Regions from separate parts of the Kribbella solani genome, predicted to be linked through region 2. Evidence: riboswitches for the same ligand, from Rfam matches in the RefSeq annotation. Region 2 holds a riboswitch; the other holds the start of a gene.
The links. A riboswitch is a leader RNA that binds a small molecule or an ion and turns the genes downstream of it on or off. The one in region 2 is predicted to bind ZMP and ZTP.
Positions count from the first base shown of each region.

Region 1: another riboswitch for ZMP and ZTP. It lies ahead of folP (dihydropteroate synthase); the one in region 2 lies ahead of HDA44_RS06735 (bifunctional 5,10-methylenetetrahydrofolate dehydrogenase/5,10-methenyltetrahydrofolate cyclohydrolase).

Region 1 is NZ_JACHNF010000001.1:3,634,571-3,644,752, forward strand. Features, by position in the region: gene HDA44_RS16360 (GntR family transcriptional regulator) at 1-400, opposite strand, end outside; gene HDA44_RS16365 (amino acid permease) at 475-1,851, opposite strand; gene HDA44_RS16370 (chorismate mutase) at 2,025-2,357, opposite strand; ZMP/ZTP riboswitch at 2,431-2,518, shown strand; gene folP (dihydropteroate synthase) at 2,588-3,382, shown strand; gene HDA44_RS16380 (FAD-dependent oxidoreductase) at 3,470-4,645, shown strand; gene HDA44_RS16385 (DUF3159 domain-containing protein) at 4,642-5,274, shown strand; gene HDA44_RS16390 (alpha-galactosidase) at 5,277-7,451, shown strand; gene HDA44_RS16395 (TetR/AcrR family transcriptional regulator) at 7,480-8,088, shown strand; gene HDA44_RS16400 (serine hydrolase domain-containing protein) at 8,113-9,501, opposite strand; gene menC (o-succinylbenzoate synthase) at 9,533-10,182, opposite strand, start outside.
Region 2 is NZ_JACHNF010000001.1:1,534,831-1,545,012, reverse strand. Features, by position in the region: gene der (ribosome biogenesis GTPase Der) at 1-1,238, opposite strand, end outside; gene HDA44_RS06755 (lysophospholipid acyltransferase family protein) at 1,231-1,959, opposite strand; gene cmk ((d)CMP kinase) at 1,956-2,633, opposite strand; gene HDA44_RS06745 (prephenate dehydrogenase) at 2,757-3,830, opposite strand; gene aroH (chorismate mutase) at 3,889-4,257, opposite strand; gene HDA44_RS06735 (bifunctional 5,10-methylenetetrahydrofolate dehydrogenase/5,10-methenyltetrahydrofolate cyclohydrolase) at 4,297-5,157, opposite strand; ZMP/ZTP riboswitch at 5,177-5,261, opposite strand; gene HDA44_RS06730 (glycoside hydrolase family 84 protein) at 5,261-7,003, opposite strand; gene HDA44_RS06725 (nitroreductase family deazaflavin-dependent oxidoreductase) at 7,006-7,437, opposite strand; gene HDA44_RS37020 (NUDIX domain-containing protein) at 7,448-8,146, opposite strand; gene prcA (proteasome subunit alpha) at 8,143-9,003, opposite strand; gene prcB (proteasome subunit beta) at 9,043-9,897, opposite strand; gene HDA44_RS06705 (ubiquitin-like protein Pup) at 9,906-10,115, opposite strand.

The DNA of each region.
Region 1 (10,182 bases), 2.1 Mb from region 2:
TCCAACCGCGAGGCACCCGGCTTCTGGTGTCCGCGTCCAGATCCCGCAGCCAGACCCGGGAGGACTCCAGCAGCTCGTGGGTGACGGTCAGCCCGCGCGCGGCCATACTCTCGGCCAGCCCGGCGTGACTGTCGTCGATCCGATGCCGCACCGACGCCTCGCGGACGAAACTGCCGACGCCATGCTCGGTCCGGATCACGTTCGAACGCGCGAGCTCCGACAGCGCCCGGCGCACGGTCAGCCGATTGACGCCGTACGCCTCGGCGAGCTCCTTCTCCGGCGGCAACTTCGCCCCCGGAGCGAACTCACCGTGCTGGATTCGATCGGTGAGATCACCGGCCAGTTCGCCGTACAGCGCTGCTCCCCGGCGCCGCAGGACCGCCGAGCCTCGAGTCGCCATGATCATCAGTCTGGTAGATGTCTACACATCTACCAGACCTCGATCCATGAACAATGCATGAACTGACGTGGCTGCTACGAGACCTTTGCGTGGTTGTCGGGGGTGGAACGGCGGGATCTGCGGCGGGTGAGCAGGGCGGTGCCGAGGACGGTGAGGGCGATGACCGCGGTGGCGCCGAGGTTCAGGCGCTGGTCGGATTGGGTGGCCATGAAGACGAGCATGACGGGGATGACGATGACCACCGCCCAGGTCAGGTACGGGTAGGCCCACATGCGTACCGGCAGCGGGGTGCCTGAGCTGTCGAACTTGGCGCGGAGGCGGAGCTGGGAGACCGCGATGACGAAGTAGACGAGCAGCGCGATCGCGCCGGAGGTGGCCAGGAGTACGCCGAAGACCTTTTCGGGGAAGAGGTAGTTGCAGATCACGGCCAGGAAGCCGACCGCAGTGGACGCGAGGACGGCACCGCGCGGTACGCCGCGGGAGGTGGTCTGGACGACGATCGCCGGCGCCTGGCCGCGTTTGCCGAGTGAGTAGATCATCCGGGACGCGGTGTACAGCGCCGAGTTCAGGCAGCTCGCCACGGCTACCAGCACGACCAGGTCGACGATGACCGTCGCGCCGGGTACGCCGAGTGCCTGCAGCGCGGTCTGGTAGGAACCGTTGGTGGCCAGGCCGGGCTCGTTCCACGGCACGATCACGACGACGAGCAGGATGGACGCGAGGTAGAACAACGCGATCCGCCAAATCACCGAACGGGTCGCCTTGCCGACCTGCTCGTCCGGGTGGTCGGACTCGGCGGCGGCGATCGTCACGATCTCGGTACCCATGAAGCTGAACATCGTCACCAGGACCGCGGCCACGACCGCGCCGAACCCGTTCGGCAGGAAACCTCCGGTGTCCCACAGATGCTGGATCCCGCTGTGGTCCGAACCGAACACGCCCAGCACGGCCAGTACGCCGATCCCGATGAACCCGATGATCGCGATCACCTTGAGCAGGGCGAACCAGAACTCGAACTCGCCGTAGTTCGCGACGCTGAACAGGTTCGTCAGGGTCAGACCCAGCGTCACCGCGAGCGCCCAGACCCACTTCGGTACGCCGGTCCAGCCCTCCAGGATCGCCGCCGCCGCGGTCGCCTCGACCGGAATCACCAGCACCCAGAACCACCAGTACAGCCAGCCGACCGTGAAGCCGGCCCAGGACCCGATCGCGCGGTCGGCGTACACCGAGAACGAGCCGGTGTCCGGGTTCGCCGCGGCCATCTCGCCGAGCATCCGCATCACCAGGACGACGAGCGTCCCCGCGAAGGCGTACGCGATGAGTACGCCGGGACCGGCTTTGCTGATCGCCGTACCGGACCCGACGAACAGGCCGGCGCCGATCACGCCGGCGATGCTGATCATCGTGACGTGGCGGCCTTTCAGCCCCGCGGACAACTCATCGACAGCCACGTCGTACTCCTCGCAACGATGTTCCGGCCGCCCGGGCGGATCGGCTCCGGCGAACATCCTGGCAGCGAAAAGGCTCAATTCGCATCCGAACCGCCACCAACCGTGCACTAACAGTTACAGTCATCGACCGCTGACAGCCGACCTGGGCGCCAAGAGAGCGTCGCGACCGCCGATCAGGGTTTGGTGGCTTCGGCGATCTGCTCGTGGTGGCGGATTACCTCGCTGATGATGAAGCCGAGGAGCTTCTCGGCGAAGACCGGGTCGAGTTTGGCGGTTTCGGCGAGGGCGCGCAGGCGAGTGATCTGGCCGGCTTCGCGGGCCGGGTCGGCCGGTGGCAGGGCGTGTACGGCCTTGAGGTGGCCGACCTGCTGGGTGTACTTGAAGCGTTCGGCCAGGATGTGGACGAGAGCCGCGTCGAGGTTGTCGATGCTGTCGCGCAGCCGGTCCAGCTCGGCGCGGATCGCCGGGTCGACATCCTGCGGGCCGGCGGCGTTGCTCGTGGTCATGCGGTTCAGCATAAGCAGCCCATCCAGGCCCGCACCGAGCACCACCGGGTTCGCTTGCCGGCCGGTAAGGTGTCGGGTGGGTCGTGACTGGCGTCTGGATGGGTCACCATCGTGGAGCGACCCCGTCAGCTGACGCTGTGCCGCGCGCCTGGGCCTCTGGGACATTCTCTGGGAGGCACAGCGTGGTGTATGACTTCACTCCTTCGGCACTGTCGACGGTACGGCCCCGGCTGGTCGGGATCGTCAACGTCACCGCCGACTCGTTCTCCGACGGCGGCCGGTTCCTGGCAACCGAGGATGCGCTGGCGCAGGCGTGGCGATTGCTCGCGGCCGGCGCGGACATCATCGAACTCGGGGCGGCCGCGAGTCATCCAGGCGCCGAACGGGTCAGCGTCGACGCGGAGATCCGCCGTTTGGCCGACGTACTGGACGAGTTGGTGACTGCCCGCGTTCCGGTGTCGATCGACTCGTACGCACCCGAGACGCAGTTGTACGCCGCGGCCCATGGCGCCACCTATCTCAACGACATCCACGGCTTCCCGGACCCGGAACGGTACGCCGAACTGGCCGACAGCGGATGCACGCTCATCGTCATGCACGCGGTCCAGCACCGTGGCCCGGCGACGAAGGTGCGGATCGACCCGCCGGCCGTACAACAAGGGATCGACCGCTTCTTCCGCGACCGGCTCGACGCGCTGCAAGCAGCCGGCATCAGTCGCGACCGCCTGGTCGTCGATCCCGGGCTCGGCTACTTCCTCAGCAGCGCGCCCGAGCCGTCGATCATGGTGCTGGCCGGGCTCGCGGACCTGAAGGCCGGCTACGGCCTGCCGGTCCTGGTCTCACCTTCCCGGAAGTCGTTCCTTCGCACGCTGACTGGCAAGGACCTCGCCGACATCGGGCCGGCGACCCTGGCCGCGGAGCTGTACGCGGCCGGCCAAGGCGCGGACTTCATCCGTACGCATGACGTCGCCGCGCTCTCGGACGCGCTGACGATCTTCACCGCCCTGGCCAAGGGACGCGCGTAACCGGCATTTCTTCATCGAGCGATGGGGTTTACTCGCGGACGCCTGTACCGTTAACTTCATCAAGTGATGAAGAAAGGTGTGGGGCCGATGAGAGTGATCGTGGTCGGGGCCGGACTCGGCGGGTTGACGCTGGCCCAAGGTCTGCGCCGCGCGGGGATCGACGTCGTGGTCTACGAGCGGGAAGAACCCCGCGGCCGCCCGCAAGGCGTCAGCATGCATTTCGACGACCGGGGCATGACGGCGCTGCGCGCGTGCCTGCCGCCGGGGCACGTCGCGATGGTCGAGGCCACCATGGGCGGACCGCGCGAGCAAGCTCTGACCTTGTCCGAAACGGACGGCGAGCTCACGGTCGAGCGGAGCCAGTCGCTCGACGGGACGAAAGGGCCGGCTCGGCCCGGCCGGCAGGTCGACCGGCCGTTGCTGCGGGCGGTGATGCTGACCGGGCTGGAGGACACGGTGCGGTTCGGGGCGCCGTTCGCTCGGTTCCAGCAGCTTGCCGACGGCACTGTCCGGGCGTGGTCCGCCGATGGGCGTACGGAGGTCGCGGACGTACTGGTCGGCGCGGACGGGATCGGCTCGGCGGTCCGACGCCAGTACCTGCCGCATGTGCAGGTCGTCGACACCGGAAAGCGCATGGTGATGGGCGCGACGCCACTGCGGCGCGTGGTCGGTACTGGTCTGCCCGAGCTGATCGGTCACAGCGCGGCCCGGGCGCAGGTGCGCGGGACGATGATGGCGATGGGCATACTGCGGTTCACGCAGCCGCCGGTCGCGGCGCGTACGGAGTGCCTGCCCGGCCTGGACTCCCGCGCGGTCGCCGACGCCGAGGACTACGTGATGTGGGCGCTGCCGGTGACGGAAGAGCAACTCGGTACGGCCGAATCACCCGCCGCTGTCTGGGGTCAGGCGCAGGAATTGGTCTCCGGCCTGCCGGAGACATTGCGGACGCTCGTCGACTCGGCGTGGCCGGACCGCACAGTGGTACTGCGGAACGGGATGATCCCGCCACCACCGGTCTGGCCGGCCGGTTCGGTGACACTGATCGGCGACGCCATCCATGTAACCCCTGGCTTCGGCGGCAACCTCGCGATGCAGGACGCGCACCGGCTCTGCGCTCAACTGGTGCAGGCCGCGCGCGGCGAGAAGGAATTGCACGCCGCGATCGCCACCTACGAAGACGTGATGCGCCACGAAAACTTCACCACCCCCGCCGCATCCCGCCCGGCGGAGGCAGCAGTGGTGTCGCGGGGGTCGGGCGGATGAACTTCAATCTGTTGACGCAGCAGTCGTTGTCCTTGTTCAGTGCGTTGGGTGGCTGGCGTACGCTCGCGGAAGCCATCGCGTCCCGGGCGGTGTTCCTGGTCGCCTACCTGATCACCGCGAACGTCGTGGTCTCCGCGCTGATCGCGGTCGGTGCCGTGTGCATCTTCGCGGTGGCCCGGGTCTGGACCGACCGCAAGTACTGGCAGGCCGCAGGCGGGTTGTTCACGGTCGGAGTGTCCTCGTTCATGGCCGGGAGCAGCGGGCAGGCCGTCAACTTCTACCTCACCGGCGTACTCGCCAGCATCGTCGGCGGCGCAGTGTTCCTGGCGTCCATGCTGGTGGGACTACCGCTGATCGGCGTGGCAGTGGGAGCGGCGCGCGGCGACCGGTTCGGCTGGCGGCGGGATCGTGCGAGCCGACGGCGCTACCAGCTGTGTACCGCGGTCTTCCTGGCGAAGTTCGTCATCGGTGCGGCCGTGATGGTCCCGCTGTACCTGACCGAGCAGGTGGTCCCGCTCGGGATCGCCAGCACCTTGCTGACCATGCCCGCGCTGGCCGGCTGCGTGTACGTGAGCTGGCGAATCCTGCGCGCGAGCGTGGCGCCGATCGAACCAGGGAGAGTCGCTTGAACGTGCAAGTCAGCCACAGCGGCATCACGCCGACGTCCGCGGAGGTACCGGACTTTCCCGTACTCCGAGTCGACAGCGACCGGCTCGTCTACCAGGAAGCACTGATCAACGGTCAGTACCTCGGCGCCCACCTGTCGGCGATGGGACGGCCCAAGCAGCGCCTGGAGATCTGGCAGGACCTGCAGGGCGGAGCCACCTCCGACCGTCCGCTCCGGACCAGACAGCACGCCTTCATGCTCGAGATCGACGGCCAACTACTGACCGACCGCTGGGAATGGACCGGCTCCCACACCGACGGCGTACACACGGTCGTCGCGCTCCGCCATCAGCAGCGGCCAGTGGCAGTGGACGTTCACACCAGCTGCGACGGCACCTCGTTCTTCACCCGCCATCTCGTCATCACCAACACCGGAGATCGCCCGTGTGCCATCGCGAAAGTGGCACCGTGGTCCGGCCTGGCCTGGAGCGCCGGCGACAAGGGCGTACTCGCGCCGGAGCACTTCTCCTCGGCCGACGTGGAACTGCAGGCCCTCCCACACTCGGCGTTCACCCTCGGCCGGATGACCGATTCGTCCTGGGCGAACGAGGGCGCGTTCGACTGGGTACCACTGCCGGCCGGGCGTTCCGGCATCGAAAGCATGCGCGGCCATTCCGGCTTCGGCGCACCGTCGTGTTTCCTGCGCAACGAGGCCACCGGAGAGTTGCTCGCCATCGATCTGGCCTGGTCGGGAAACTGGTCGATCACCCTGTTCAACGACTTCGAGCCGGCGCGTCGTCCGCGCTGCGACGCGCGTGCGTACGTCGAGGTTGCTCTTGCAGGCCCGGCGCCACTCCGCGTCCTCGAACCGGGTGAGTCGGCCGAGACGCCCAAGGTCCACGTCGGCGCGTTGTTCGGCGACCTCGATGCCGCGATCCAGGCGCGCCACCGGCACATCCGTACGAGTGTCGCTCCCCCGCAACCGCAAGGCGCGCAACATCTCGTCGAGCTCAACACCTGGGCCGCCGCGCAAGGCCAGATCACCGAGGAACAGCTCTACGCCGAGATCGACCTTGCCGCCGAACTCGGAGCCGAGCTGTTCATGCTGGACGCCAACTGGTTCGGCAACGCGGCGAGCGATTGGATCGACGGTCTTGGCGACTGGAACCAGGAAAGCCCGCTGCTGACCAAAGGCGTCCGCGCCGCCCTCGATCGGGCGCGCGAGAACGGTTTACGCGCCGGTCTGTGGGTGGAGCCTGAGCGCGTCGGCAGCAACAGCAAACTCCTTGCGGACAAGCCGGAATGGTTCATGCACCGGCGCGGGCAGGTCATTCCGAATCTCGATCTGTCCCAGCCCCAGGTGGCGGAGTACTTCGAGAACACCATCACCGAAATCATCGACCGGTACCAGCTCGACTGTTTCCGGATCGACTACAACCTCCGAGTCGGTGAGGGCGGCGAAATCGACCGCGATGGTTATACCGAGAACATTCTGTGGCGCTATTACGACGCGCTCTACAAGGTCTTCGACACTATCCGCGAACGGTATCCGAAGTTGCTGCTGGAGAACTGTTCATCCGGCGGCGGCAGAACCGATCTGGGCATCATGTCGCGATTCCACTGGACGCAGGTGACCGACCACTTCGCACCCGCCCCTACCGCGCGGATCCTCAACGGCGCCACGATCACGTTGCCGCCAGAGCTCTGCCAGCCCTACCCGGGCCGGGGCGCCCAAGGCGTGTCCGACATCGACTTCCTGATCCGCGTACGGCTGTTCGGCCACTTCAACTTCGGCGCGAGCTTCCCGGCCGTACAGGATCGCAACCCGGCGACCTGGGAACGCTGGCGGCATGGCATCGAGCTGTACAAGGACTTCTGCCGTCCGCTGCTGCCCACCTCGCGCATGTTCCACCACACCCCGATCCAGCGGCAGACCGAACCGGGCGAGTGGATCGTCTGGGAGTGCGCCGACCCGACCGGCGATCGCGCGTACGCCGGCATCTTCCGGCTGCAAGCAGCCGAAGGCGACTCGTACCACTTCCGTCCCCGCGGCCTGCGTACCGACCGCGCGTACCGGATCCGCTACGACACCGCCGGATGGGATCGCGAGCTCGACGGCGGGGCGTTGATCGACAACGGAATCCGCGTACCGGTCGCGTCCGCGCTGACCTCGGAACTGCTGCTGATCGAGGCCGTCTGAAAAGAAAGCCGCGGGTATTGTCTTGGCCATGACGGAAGCGACACCTCCGGGCCGGCCCGGCCGCTGGCGTTCAGGAGCGGAGAGCAAGCAGCGGATCCTCGACGCTGCCCGCACCCAGTTCCTGCTGCACGGCTACGCGGGCACCACGGTCCGCGCCGTCGCGGCCGAGGCCGGCGTCGACCCGGCGATGGTCTTCTACTTCTTCGGCAGCAAACAAGGCCTGTTCGGTGCCGCCGTCAACCTGTCCGCCGCGGTACCGCCGGCGATCGAATCGATCTTCACCGGCGGCTTGGACGGCATCGGCGAACGCATCGTCCGGACTCTCGTCAGCAACCTCGACAAGTCCGACCGCACCCCGACCGCCATGCTCGCCTGGCCGGCCGCACCCCCGAACGAGTCCGGCTCACTCCTGCGCGAGTTCATCGACCGGGAAATCACCACCCGCCTGGCCGACCTCCTCGACACCCCGGACGCCAAGGTCCGCGCCGGCATGGTGAACGCCCAGATCCTGGGCCTGACGGTAGCCAGATACAACGTCCGCCTCGAACCCATCGCCTCCGCCACCGTCGACGACCTGGTCACCTGGTTCGCCCCAATCATCGAACAATGCCTCACCGGGAGCGCGACCCCGACCTGATCGCCGAACCGGCGGCAGCCGAGCTCAGGTTCGGGTCAGTTGCACCCAGTGGGTGCGGCAGTCGGACATTCGGCCGGCTGGTTCGCCGCGGCGGGTTGCACGGGCGGCGCCGGTGGCGGTGTGCTCCTGGAGGTCGAGACAGATCGTCGTCTCGGCGCTCTTGGCGCAATCCGCGGTCGGCATGCGCTGTGGCAGGGTCAGGTTGACCTCGAACACGTCGTCCGGCCCGGGCGAATCGACGACGGCGGTCACGGTGGCTTGATCGGCGATCGAGCCGTCCACCGATCCGTCGGCGTCAACCTTCAGGTACAGCGGTACGTCGCCCTCGTATGTACTGATGACACCGGACCAGCCGCCGGCGCCGAGCCGCGGGCCCCGCGATAGCGGCGGGGAGGAAATCGGCGGCGTGAAACCCGGAACGAGGGAATCGAGTACCGCGTTCGACACCGCGCGGGCGAACGTCAGGCTGCTGCTTCGGTTGATGAGTACGGACACCGCGACCTGGTGCTCCGGGACGATCACAAGCACGGCACCGACACCACCCATATCGCCACCGTGCGACAAGATCGTCGTACTCCCGCTTCGCCGGATGCCCCAGCCGAGCGTGTAGCTCTCGCCACTGCTGTCCTCCGGCAAGCCCGGGGAATGCGCCTGCTCGATGCTGTCGGGTGTCAGTACGGAGTTCGTGCCGCAGTGCGAAAGTCCGAACCGCACCAGATCCTCGGCGGACAACCAGGCCAGCGAGGCACCGCGGTGACTGGAGTCGAAGTCCGGGTACGGACCGAAGGGTTCCTTCGGATAGGGCCGGGCCGGCGGCGCAATGCCCCGATAGCGGGCGCCTACCCGACCCGTCGACGCTCCGACGGCCTGGAAGATCTCGCGCCTGACGAACTCCGCGGGGTCCTCGCCGGTGACGGTCGCGATCACCTGATCGCACAGCCCGTAACCGAGGTTGGAGTACTCGAACGCGCTTCCGGCCGGACGGAACAGGAGACCGTACCGCTCGACCGTCTGCGCGAAGGGCGGGCGGCGATCGCCACGATCGGCATAGTAGAAGTCCCAGTACGTACCGAGCCCGGCCGTGTGGTTCAGGGTCTGCCGGATAGTCGGAGCCGCACCGGCCGCGGGCGTACGCGGCAACCGCAGTCCCCCGAGGAGTTCCTCGATCGGCTGATCCAGGTCGAGCAGGCCGTGCTGGGCCAGCAGCACCACAGCTGTCGCCGTGATCGGCTTGGTGACCGAGGCGAGCAGGTACGCCGTGTCGCGCGCCGGCCTGATCCGATGGACTCGGTCCGCGAACCCGTACGACCGAGTGTCGACGACCGCGTCGCCCACCCCGATCGCGACCGAGATCGAGGGCAGGTGCTCTCGCCGGAGGAGCCCTTCACACAGCTCGTCGACAGCGTCAGGCATCAACGATCACCTCCTGACCATGTTCGCCGAATCATGGCGCCGGGATCCACTCCCGGCTCACGGTAAATTCCTTCAGCCGCCCCTCATCCGGTACGGCGCCCAGACCCGGCCCGGTCGGCACCGGGACATGCCCATCACGCAGTACGACCGGCTCAGTGATGTCGTTTGCATAGAACCGGTCGGACGCCGACGTGTCGCCGGGCAGCGTGAAGCCGGGCAGGGACGCGAGCGCGATGTTGGCATTTCTGCCCAGCCCGGTTTCGAGCATGCCGCCGCACCAGACAGCGATGCCGTGGGCCGCGGCGAGATCGTGGATTCGCCGGGCCTCCAGGTACCCGCCGACGCGACCGGGCTTGATGTTGATCACCTGCGCGGCCCGCATCGCGATGGCGTCGGCGGCGGCGGCCGCGGAGATGATCGACTCGTCCAGGCAGATCGGGGTCGAGATCAGCCGCGCGAGCTCCGCGTGCTGCCGCAGATCGTCGTTGGCCAGTGGCTGCTCGATCAGCAGCAGCCCGAACTCGTCCAGCCCGCTCAGGTGGCGCGCGTCGCTCAGCCGGTAGGCCGCGTTGGCGTCCACCTGCAACAGGACATCGGCCCCGAAGCGCTCCCGTACCCGCGCGACCGGCTCGAGGTCCCACCCGGGCTCGATCTTCAGCTTGATCCGCGGATAACCCTCGT
Region 2 (10,182 bases):
ATCGCGAAGGTCGGCGGCATCGTGGTGGCCTGGGTGCCGAACAGGATCTTCGGCTGTTTGCCGGAGCGGACCGGGTGCGGGTGGGCGGCGACCAGGCGGCCGAGGAAGGCGTTCAGCTGGCCGGTCGGGACCCGGGTCTGCCAGCCGTCCAGCGCGGCCTCGATGGCCGGCACGAGCTTCTCCATGTGCCAGCCGGTGAGCGCGCTGATGTTCACCCGCGGCGCCCAGCGGAACTGCACCAGGTCGCGGTCGATCTCGCGCTCCAGGTAGTACCGCCGCTCCTCGTCCATCAGGTCCCACTTGTTGTACGCGATCACCAGCGCCTTACCGGCTTCCTCGACCGCGTTCATGATCCGCAGGTCCTGCTCGGTGATCGACTCCGACGAGTCGATCACGACCACGACCACCTCGGCCCGCTCGATCGCCGCGTTCGTCCGCAGCGACGCGTAGTACTCGTGACCTTGGGCGTTCTTCACCTTGCGGCGGATCCCGGCGGTGTCGATGAACCGCCACTCCTGGCCGCCGAGCGTGATCAGCTCGTCCACCGGGTCGACGGTGGTGCCGGCGACGTCGCTGACGACGACGCGGTCCTCCTTGGCGACCTTGTTCAGCAGCGACGACTTGCCCACGTTCGGCTTGCCGACGATCGCGACCCGGCGCGGCCCACCGGCCTCGCCGTCGCGCTCGGCCGGCGCCTCCGGCAGCGCGGCCAGGACGGCGTCCAGCATGTCGCCGGTACCGCGCCCGTGCATCGCCGACACCGCGAACGGTTCGCCGATGCCGAGGCTCCACAGGTTCATCGCCTCGGACTCGATCCGCTGGTCGTCGACCTTGTTCGCGGCCAGCACGACCGGCTTACCGGACTTCCGCAGGACCCGCACCACTGCCTCGTCGGCGTCCGTGATGCCGACCACCGCGTCGACCACGAACAGCACCGCGTCGGCCGCGTTGATCGCGACCTCCGCCTGCGCCGCGACCAGCGCTGCCATCCCGACCGCGTCCGGGTCCCAGCCGCCGGTGTCGACCACGGTGAACTCCCGGCCGGCCCAGTTCGCGTCGTAGGAGACCCGGTCCCGGGTCACCCCCGGGGTGTCCTCGACGACCGCCTCACGGCGGCCGATGATCCGGTTGACCAGCGTGGACTTGCCCACGTTCGGCCGGCCGACGATCGCGAGCACGGGCAGCGGACCGGCGTCTTCCCGGTCGTGCGTCGGTACGTCGATGGGCAGGTCAGTCATGGGGGTCCTTCTCGTCTCGCCAGCCCGGAAGTGGGTGGCCGGTTTCTTCGACGGCCGCCTTCACATGGGCGCGCAGCACGTCGCCGATGTGGACAGCGACCGCCTGTACGTCGGAATGTCTCCTGGGAAAGGGTACGCGGTCGATCACGAAAGGTTCGCCGTACACCACGTCGACCCGGCTTCCGGCCGGCGGATGACCCTCCACGCTACCGGCCGGCAACCGCGTACCCATCAGCGCGACCGGCAGGATCGGCGCCCCGGTCACCATCGCCAGGTACGCGACACCGGTGCGAATCCGGCTGAAGTCGCCGGGGCCCCGGGTGCCCTCCGGGTAGATGTTCAGCACCCGGCCGTCGCGCAGCACCTGGATCGACCGCCGGACCGCCAGCGGGTCGTACGACCGCCGGTCCACCGGGATCTGGCCGATCCGCCGCAGGAAAACGCCCTGGAACCCGCCGAAGACCTCGATCTTGCCGAGCTGGTGCAGCATCCGCGGCGCGACCGCGCCGAGCAGCGGAGCGTCCAGCAGGCTCAGGTGGTTCGGCGTCATCAGCAACGGACCGGTCAGCGGGAACCGGTCCTCGTGGTGGATGGTGAGGTTGTACTTGCGGAAGAAGTACGGCTTGGCGAGCTTCCGCATCGGCAGCGCCAGCCGGTACGGCAACGGCGGCAGATCGTCCGTCCGGGGCAGCTCCTGATGCCCGGTGATCTCCGCCGTCATGGCACTTCCCGGGTCTCGGCCTCCTTCGCGAGGCGGCTGATCGCGTCGATGACCTCGTCCAGGGACAGGTACGTCGAGTCGATGGTGACCGCGCCGTCGGAGGCGACCTGGAACTCGGACACGGTGGCGTCGTCGGCGTCCCGCCGGACGATCTGGTCGCGGAGCTGCTCGGCGGTCACCGAGCCCGCCGCCAGCTCGGCGCCGCGGCGGGCCATCCGGGCGTTCTGGTCGGCGGTCAGCAGCACCTTCAGCTCGGCCTGCGGCGCGACCACGGTGGCGATGTCGCGACCCTCGACGACGATCCCGCCGGTCGGCCGGGCGGCGTCGATGATGGCGCGCTGGCGGCGGATCAGCTCCTCGCGGACCTGAAGGTTGGTGGCGATTTTCGACACCACCGCGCTCAGCTCCGGCGCCCGGATCGCGGCCGCGACGTCGGTCCCGTCGGCGACGACGAACTGGTCGGCCGGGTCGGTGCTGAGCTCCAGCCGGAGCTCGCGGGCGCGTTCGGCGACCGCCTCGGTGTCGTCCAGGTCCAGGCCGCGCTCGACCGCCGACCAGGTCACTGCCCGGTACATCGCGCCGGTGTCCAGGTACCGCAGGCCGAGCCGGGTGGCCACTCCGCGGGCGGTGCTCGACTTACCGGAGCCGCTCGGCCCGTCCACAGCGATGATCATGCCCCGAAGATTACCGCCGCCCAGGGACACTCCCGCGCCGGACCACCCCGGCAAGGGCGCCCGCTGACGGCTTGTCGCGCCGATGCCGTGCTGCAGCAGGCCACTGGTGAAACAACCCGACAGCTAGCGGTGGACTGTCCAGCCGCGGTCCGTCAGGACGGTGACCAACTGGTCGACCGAGGCGGGCTTGACCGCGAGCTCGACCTCACCGGCGGGGCGGCCGGGGCTGTGGTCGATGCGGAGGTCCTCGACGTTGGCGCCGGACTCGGCCGCGTCCGCGAACAGGCGCGCCAGCTGACCCGGGCGGTCCGGGATCGTGACCAGAACCGTGACCAGCTCGATGTGCGGCGTACCGTGCTTGCCCGGTACGCGGACCGCGCCGGAGGCGCCCTGACCGAGGATCGCGGTCAGCTCGTCGGCCGCCTCTTCCTTGCCCAAGGCAACGAGGAGCCGGTCGAGCTCGCCCCGGATCTGCTCCAGCAACCCGGTCAGCGCGGTCGAGTTGGCGGACACGATCTGGGTCCACAGCTTCGGATCACCGGCCGCGATCCGGGTCACGTCCCGTACGCCCTGACCCGACAGCTGCAGGTGCGACGACGGCGCGTCGGTGAGCGTACCGGCCGCGAGCGCCGACATCAGGTGCGGCAGATGCGACACCCGGGCCACACCGAGGTCGTGATCCTCGACCGACATCTCGACCGTCCGCGCACCCGCGGCCTCGGCCAGCCGCCGGACCAGGTCGACCGCCTCCGGGTCGCTGGTCTCGTGCGGGGTGATCGCCCAGGTCGCGCCGTCGAACAGATCGGCGCGCCCGGCCAGCGGGCCGTTCCGCTCCGAGCCGGCCATCGGGTGACTGCCGACGTACCGGCTGAGATCGCCGGTAAGGCGGCGCGCGTCCGCGAGCGGCTTGGACTTCACGCTGGCCGCGTCGGTGACGATCGCGCCGCTGCCCGCGGTCTGCTCAAGCTGCCGCGCGATCACGGCGCCGACATGATCCGGCGGTACGGCGACGACGACCAACTGTGGTTCGAGCTCCACCGACCGTGATCCGGCGCCGATCCGCTCCGCCATCAGCGCGTTGTCCGCGTTGCCGTCGACGAGTTCCACGACGACGCCGAGCCGCGCCAGCGCGAGGCCGATCGACGTACCGATCAGGCCGGTACCGACGATCCGGACCGGACCACGCAGCTCACTCACCGCACACCTGGTTCGCTGCACCTGGTTTCACTGCGCCTGGTTTCACTGCACACCTGATTCACTGGGCGCCGGTCAGATCCGGGCGCAGCGCGACGGCCCCGTGCAGGTACACGTGCTGGATCTTGTCCCGCGACCGCGGCGTCTCGGTGTGCAGCATCAGCCGCACCACCCGGGGCAGCGCGTGCGGGACCGGGATCTCCTGCATGCACATCAGCGGTACGTCGGTGAGCCCGATCTGCCGCCCGGCGACGGCGGGAAACTCCGAACGCAGGTCCGACGTGACGGTGAAGAGGATGCTGATCAGGTCCTCGTTCTCCAGATCGTTCGCCTCCAGGACGGCCTTCACCAGCTCCGCCGACCGCTCGAGCAGATGCTCGCGCTCGTCGACGTCCAGCTGGGTGGCACCCCGGATCGCCCGTACCGCCACGTCTCGCCTCCTCAGGCCACGACTGTTGATCCCCCCAGCCTAGGCCAACGTGGTCAAGGACTGGACAGCCGTCTCAGCCGCATCGACCGTCTGCTCCAGCAGCAGCGCGATCGTCATCGGCCCGACCCCACCCGGCACCGGCGTGATCAGCCTCGCCACCGCGGCCGCCTCGGCGAAGTGCACGTCGCCCAGATTGCCCTCGTTGTACCCGGCATCGACCACGACCGCGCCCGGCTTCAGCCAGTCACCGCGGACGAACTCCGGCTTCCCGACCGCCGCGATCACCACATCCGCCGTCCGGACCAGCTCGGGCAGGTCACGGGTACGGGAGTGCGCGTACGTGACCGTCGCGTTCGATGCCAGCAGCAACATACCGGCCGGCTTCCCGAGGATCGGGCTGCGGCCGATCACGACGGCGTGCGCGCCTTCCAGCGGTACTTCGTACGCCGCCAGCAGCCGCATGATGCCGCCGGGTGTCGCGGACCGGAAACCGGGATCGCCGAAGGCCATCGCCGCGAACGAGCGCATCGTCACGCCGTCCACGTCCTTGGCCGGATCGATCGCCTCGAACGCGGCCCGCTCGTCGATCTGCGCCGGCACCGGGTGCTGCAGCAGAATGCCGTGCACCGCCGGGTCGTCGGACAGCTTCCGGATCTCCGCGACCAGCTCATCGGTCGATGTGTCGGCAGGCAGGCCGACGCTGACCGAGGCGATCCCGGCCTTCTTCGACCGGTTCTGCTTCATCCGTACGTACGTGGCCGACGCCGGGTCGTCACCGACCAGTACGGTCGCGAGGCACGGCTGGACGCCGGCCCGTTCCTGCAACGCCCGCGCCCGCTCCGCCGCCTTGGCCACCATCTCGGCGGCGAGGTCGGTCCCGATCATGAGTTCAGCAGTCATCCGCGCACCTCTGTCATCTCCCAGGTGCCCAGGCGCGCGGCGAAGCCGGATGGCAGACCGTTCCCCGGTGGTGATCCACCTCAGCGCCAGTCGCGGTCCGGTGTCAGGATAACCGGCCGGCCACTTCGCTGAGGAATGCGTCAGCCACTCCGTCACCGATCCGGGGATGCGTGCGGGAGTGCGGTAGCCGGACGTCGCGGATCGCTTCGGCGCGATCCGTCAGGTGGCGAATCTCCGCAAGCGCCGTCGCGATACCCGACTTGTTGCCCTCGGCCTGCGCCTCCAGCGCCCGGAGCGCCTGGCGCAGCGCCTGACCCCAGTAGAAAGATGCGTCGAGCCAGGCATCCGCCTCCTCGGCGAAGGCCGGGTCGACCAAACCGGCGCGGAGCTGGGCCGGTGCGTTCTCGATCGCCTCGAAGTACGGCTCGAGGTCGGCGATCGCGCCGGCCAGGTCACCCGACTCCCAGGCCGTACGGAACGCGGCCAGCTTCCCGGCGAGCACCGGCGCGTTGACCAGGTGCAGCTTCCCGTCGTACGTGGTGAGGTCCGCGAACACCTCCAGCGCCCGGATCGTGTCCGCGTCTCCCCCGGCCCGCTCGGCGATCGCGCGACGCCAGGACGCGTCCGCGTCGTACACCTCCGGCTTCCAACCGAACTCGGCGAACGAGTAGAGCGCGAGCTTGCTGACCGCGGCCTGGTTCATCGGGTTCGAGATCACGCCGACGACCTGCTCCGCGACACCCGGTTCACGACCGGTGTACGCGGCGAGCAGGATCCGGCCGTGCGCGTAGTCGTTGACCGGGTAGTTGTCCCAGATCAGGATGTCGTGCCCGAACACCGCCTTCGCCGCGGCCGCTTGTGCACTCGTGATCTGCTCCGGCACTACCGCCGTCCCGGTCCAGTGCACGATCACGGCCGGATCCATCCGCTCGCGCAGCGCCTGCTTGTACGGCGATTCGTCGACGTCGTAGTACTCCGTCGGCACCATTTGCAGCGGCTCGACATCCGGCTTCGTCGCGATCCACTCGCGCTGGACCCGGTTGCACAGGTCCGCCTGCGCCGCACCCGCCGCGCCGCCACCGGTGCCGTACTTCGCCGCGTCCTCCGCGCTGTGCCACGTCTCGTACTCGATGTCGTCGAGTGGCACGTTGAAGACCCGCACGCCCAGCTCGTACAGCGCGTCGAACTTCGCGATCAGCGCCTGGTAATCCTCGTCCGAGGTGTACCGGATCGAGAGCCCCGGCGAGAGCGCGAAAGTGAAGTCGACCTTGTTGCGGCGCGCCCGCTCGATCAGCTCACCCAGCTCGGCGAGCTTGTCCGCCGGGTACGGGTCGCGCCACTGCTCGCGGTGATACACGTCGTCCTTCGGCGCGTACTGGAACGTGTTCATCCGGTGCGCGCCGAGATAGTCCAGGTGATCCAGCCGGTCGGCGTGCGACCACGGCGTGCCGTAGAAGCCTTCGATCGAGCCGCGATAGCGCAGCGCCGGCCAGTCGCGGATCTCGACGCCGTCCACCTCGTTGCCTTGGACAACTTCGTCGAAGGTCAGGGCGGCGTAGTACGTCCCGCGGACGTCGGCGCCGTCCAGCACGATCCGATTGGCGCCGACAGCAACTACGTACCCCTCGGCGGGCAGTTCACTGGCTGGTTGCGCGCCGAGACCGGTGCCACCGAGGTGGATGGTCACGGCAGCTTCGCCGTCCACGACGGTACGGACACCCGCGCGGGTCAGGGTCGCGCGGACCAGCCGCTCGGCGTCCGGATCGGTGGCCGGGCCGTGCACCAGGCCGACGGTGTCACCGAGCGCGAATCCGTCCGGGCGGCTGCTCCGCTGCCGCGGCTCCATCGTCAGGCCCGGCGCAGCTCGAGAACCGGGATGGTGCGGATACCGGCCGTCTGCTTCTCGTACTCGGCGAAGCCCGGGTAGCGGCGTGCCTGCTCCGCGTAGATCCGGTCCCGGTCGGCGCCGGTGACGTCACGGACAGTCACCTTGTACGTCTCCGTGCCGCGCTCGATCGTGCCTTCGCCGGCCGCGACCAGATTCCGGTACCACTCCGGGTCGGTCGGGGCGCCGGCCTTGCTGGCGAACACGTACACGGTCTCCGGGTCGTTGTCGTCGGCCAGGTACATCGTCGGAGCGACGTACTCCTGACCGCTCTTGCGGCCCCGGTGGTGCAGCAGGGTCATCGGGGCACCTTCGAAGTTGCCGCCGACCTTGCCGTCGTTCGCGCGGAACTCCTCGATAATGCCCGTGTTCCAGTCAGCCATCACAGTCCCCATTCGGTGAGATTCACAGCAGTCCTGCATGGTCCAACGCCAAATAGGCCGCATCGATGCCCGTCATCGCACCCGGAGTGCGGAGTTCGGTACGGAACGCGTCGACGGTCAGCTCCACCGGTACGCAATCCTCGGCCTCGTCCAGCTGCTGCTTCCCGTCCGGGCGGCAGCCGCGGGCGATCCCGACGTACTTGCGAAACGTCGACGACGCGCCGGACCACTGCCAGCCGACCACGTCGAGCGTCTCGCAGGTGTAGCCGGTCTCCTCCTCGAGCTCGCGGGCAGCGGCCACCGCGACGTCCTCCCCCGGCTCCACCAGACCGCCGGGGAGGTTGGTCACGATGCTGTCCGGACCGGCCCGGAACATCCGGATCGTCACGATCCGGCCCTCCGGGGTGAGCGGCAGCACCGTGATCCCGGCCGCGATGCCCTGCTCGGACTCCGGACCGAACACGTCCCACTCGACCTCGGTCCCGTCCGGCATCCGGTAACGACGCAACTTCACCGTCAAAAACCGCTGAAACCCCGGCTCCTCAGCCAACAACTCCCACGCAACCGGATCACCCGGACGCTCCACCTGATCCACGAGCCGAGCCGCCTCACCCAGCCGATCCGCCCGAGTCGGCTGATCCCGGTCGTCCGTCGGCGACCCCGGAAACGACTCAGCCGCCACGTTGTCGGTGACGGCTGAGTTGTCGTGCTGATCCGTCACAGCGGACGGTTCTCGTCGGGGTCTTCCGGCGGCGCGATCGGCGCGTCGTCGTCGGCCGAGTCATCGCCCGACACAGCAGCTCCAGCCGAATCACCGGACCCAGCTGCACCGCCGGACTCGCCGCCGGACTCGCCGGCCGTGTCGCCGTCGGCTGCCGGGCGGGAGTCGGTCAGGATGCCGGCCAGGGTCGCCTCGGACATCCGTTTGAACTTGCGGACCTGCGTCCGGGTCCGGTCCAGCACCGCGACCTCGAGCTGGTCCGAGGTCAGCTCGCGGACCTCGGTGCCGTCGTGGCCGAGCGCGTCGACCGCGAGCCGGAGCGCCCCGGCCAGCGAGATCCCGTCGCTGTAGTGCTCGCCGATGTAGTCGGCGACCTGCTCGGCCGCGCCACCCATGACCGCGTACCCACGAACGTCCGCGATCGAGCCGTCGTAGGTGAGCCGGTAGATCTGGTCCTCGGCCGCGCTGCCGCCGATCTCGGCGACCAGGATCTCCACCTCGAGCGGCTTCTCGCCACCGGAGGAGAAGATCGCGCCGAGCGTCTGCGCGTACGCGTTGGCGAGCGCCCGGCCGGTGACGTCACGCCGGTCGTACGAGTACCCGCGCATGTCCGCGAGCCGGACCCCGGCGATCCGCAGGTTCTCGAACTCGTTGTACCGGCCGACGGCGGCGAACGCCATCCGGTCGTAGATCTCGGCCACCTTGTGCAGCGCGGGCGAGCGGTTCTCCGCGACGAACAGGATGCCGTCGGCGTACTGCAACGCGATCGCGCTGCGGCCCTTGGCGATGCCCTTCCGGGCGAAGTCGGCCCGGTCCCGCATCAGCTGTTCGGGCGAGACGTAGAACGGAACGCTCATCGAATCTGTCGTCCTCTAATCGGTCGATCGGGCAGGTGGTCAGGTCAGGGACGCCGAGGCCGGGCCGTCGGGCCGGGTGTGCCGCTGCGACCAGGCCGCGTCGACCAGCGCCGCCACCTCGTCCTCCGGCAGCCGCCGGTAGCCGTGCGCGGTGACCACGCCGACCACCGGGAAGATCCGCCGCAGCATGTCCGGCCCGCCGGTCGCCGAGTCGTCGTCGGCGGCGTCGATCAGGGACTGGATCGCCACCGTCACGCAGTCGGTCTCGGACAGGTCCTCGCGGTACAGCTTCTTCAGCGCGCCGCGGGCGAACAGCGAACCCGAACCGACGCTGTAGAAGTGGGTCTCCTCGTACCGCCCGCCGGTCGGGTCGTAGGAGAAGATCCGGCCACCCTTGATGTCCTCGTCGTACCCGGCGAACAGCGGCACCACGGTCAGCCCCTGCATCGCCATCGGCAGGTTGCCGCGGATCAGCGCGCTCAACCGGTTCGCCTTGCCGTCCAGGCTCAGCGTGGCGCCTTCGAGCTTCTCGTAGTGCTCGAGCTCGACCTGGAACAACCGGACCATCTCGATCCCGAAGCCGGCCGAGCCCGCGAACGCGACCGCCGAGTACTCGTCGGCGGGGAACACCTTCTCGATGTCACGCTGGGCGATGATGTTGCCCATCGTGGCCCGCCGGTCGCCGGCCATCACGACGCCACCGGGGAAGGTGGCGGCGACGATGGTCGTGCCGTGCGGGACCTCACTGGACAGGTCACCCTGATTCATTCCTTGGCCCAGGGACCGTCGTCCGGGCAACAGGTCGGGCGCGTGCCCGGCCAGGAAGTCCATGAACGACGAGCCACCTGGGGTCAGGAAGGCTTCCGGCAGCCGGCCGGAGGCATCAGAAGTCATCGAGCGGTTCACTCCCCACCCTTTTGCACGAATCCGCGGACGAATTCCTCGGCGTTCTCCTCCAGGACCTCGTCGATTTCGTCCAGGATCGAATCGACGTCGTCGTCGAGCCGTTCCTTGCGCTCCTGGACATCCTCCGACGCCTCGACCTGCGCGACCTCTTCCTCGGTCGACGAACGCTTCGGCTGCTTGTGCTGCTGACCGCCGTCCTTCGCCATCTGCCACCTCCTAGAACCGCCGCCCGCGCCGGCCGCCCAACCGGCCGGCGCAGTGTTTCTCCGTATA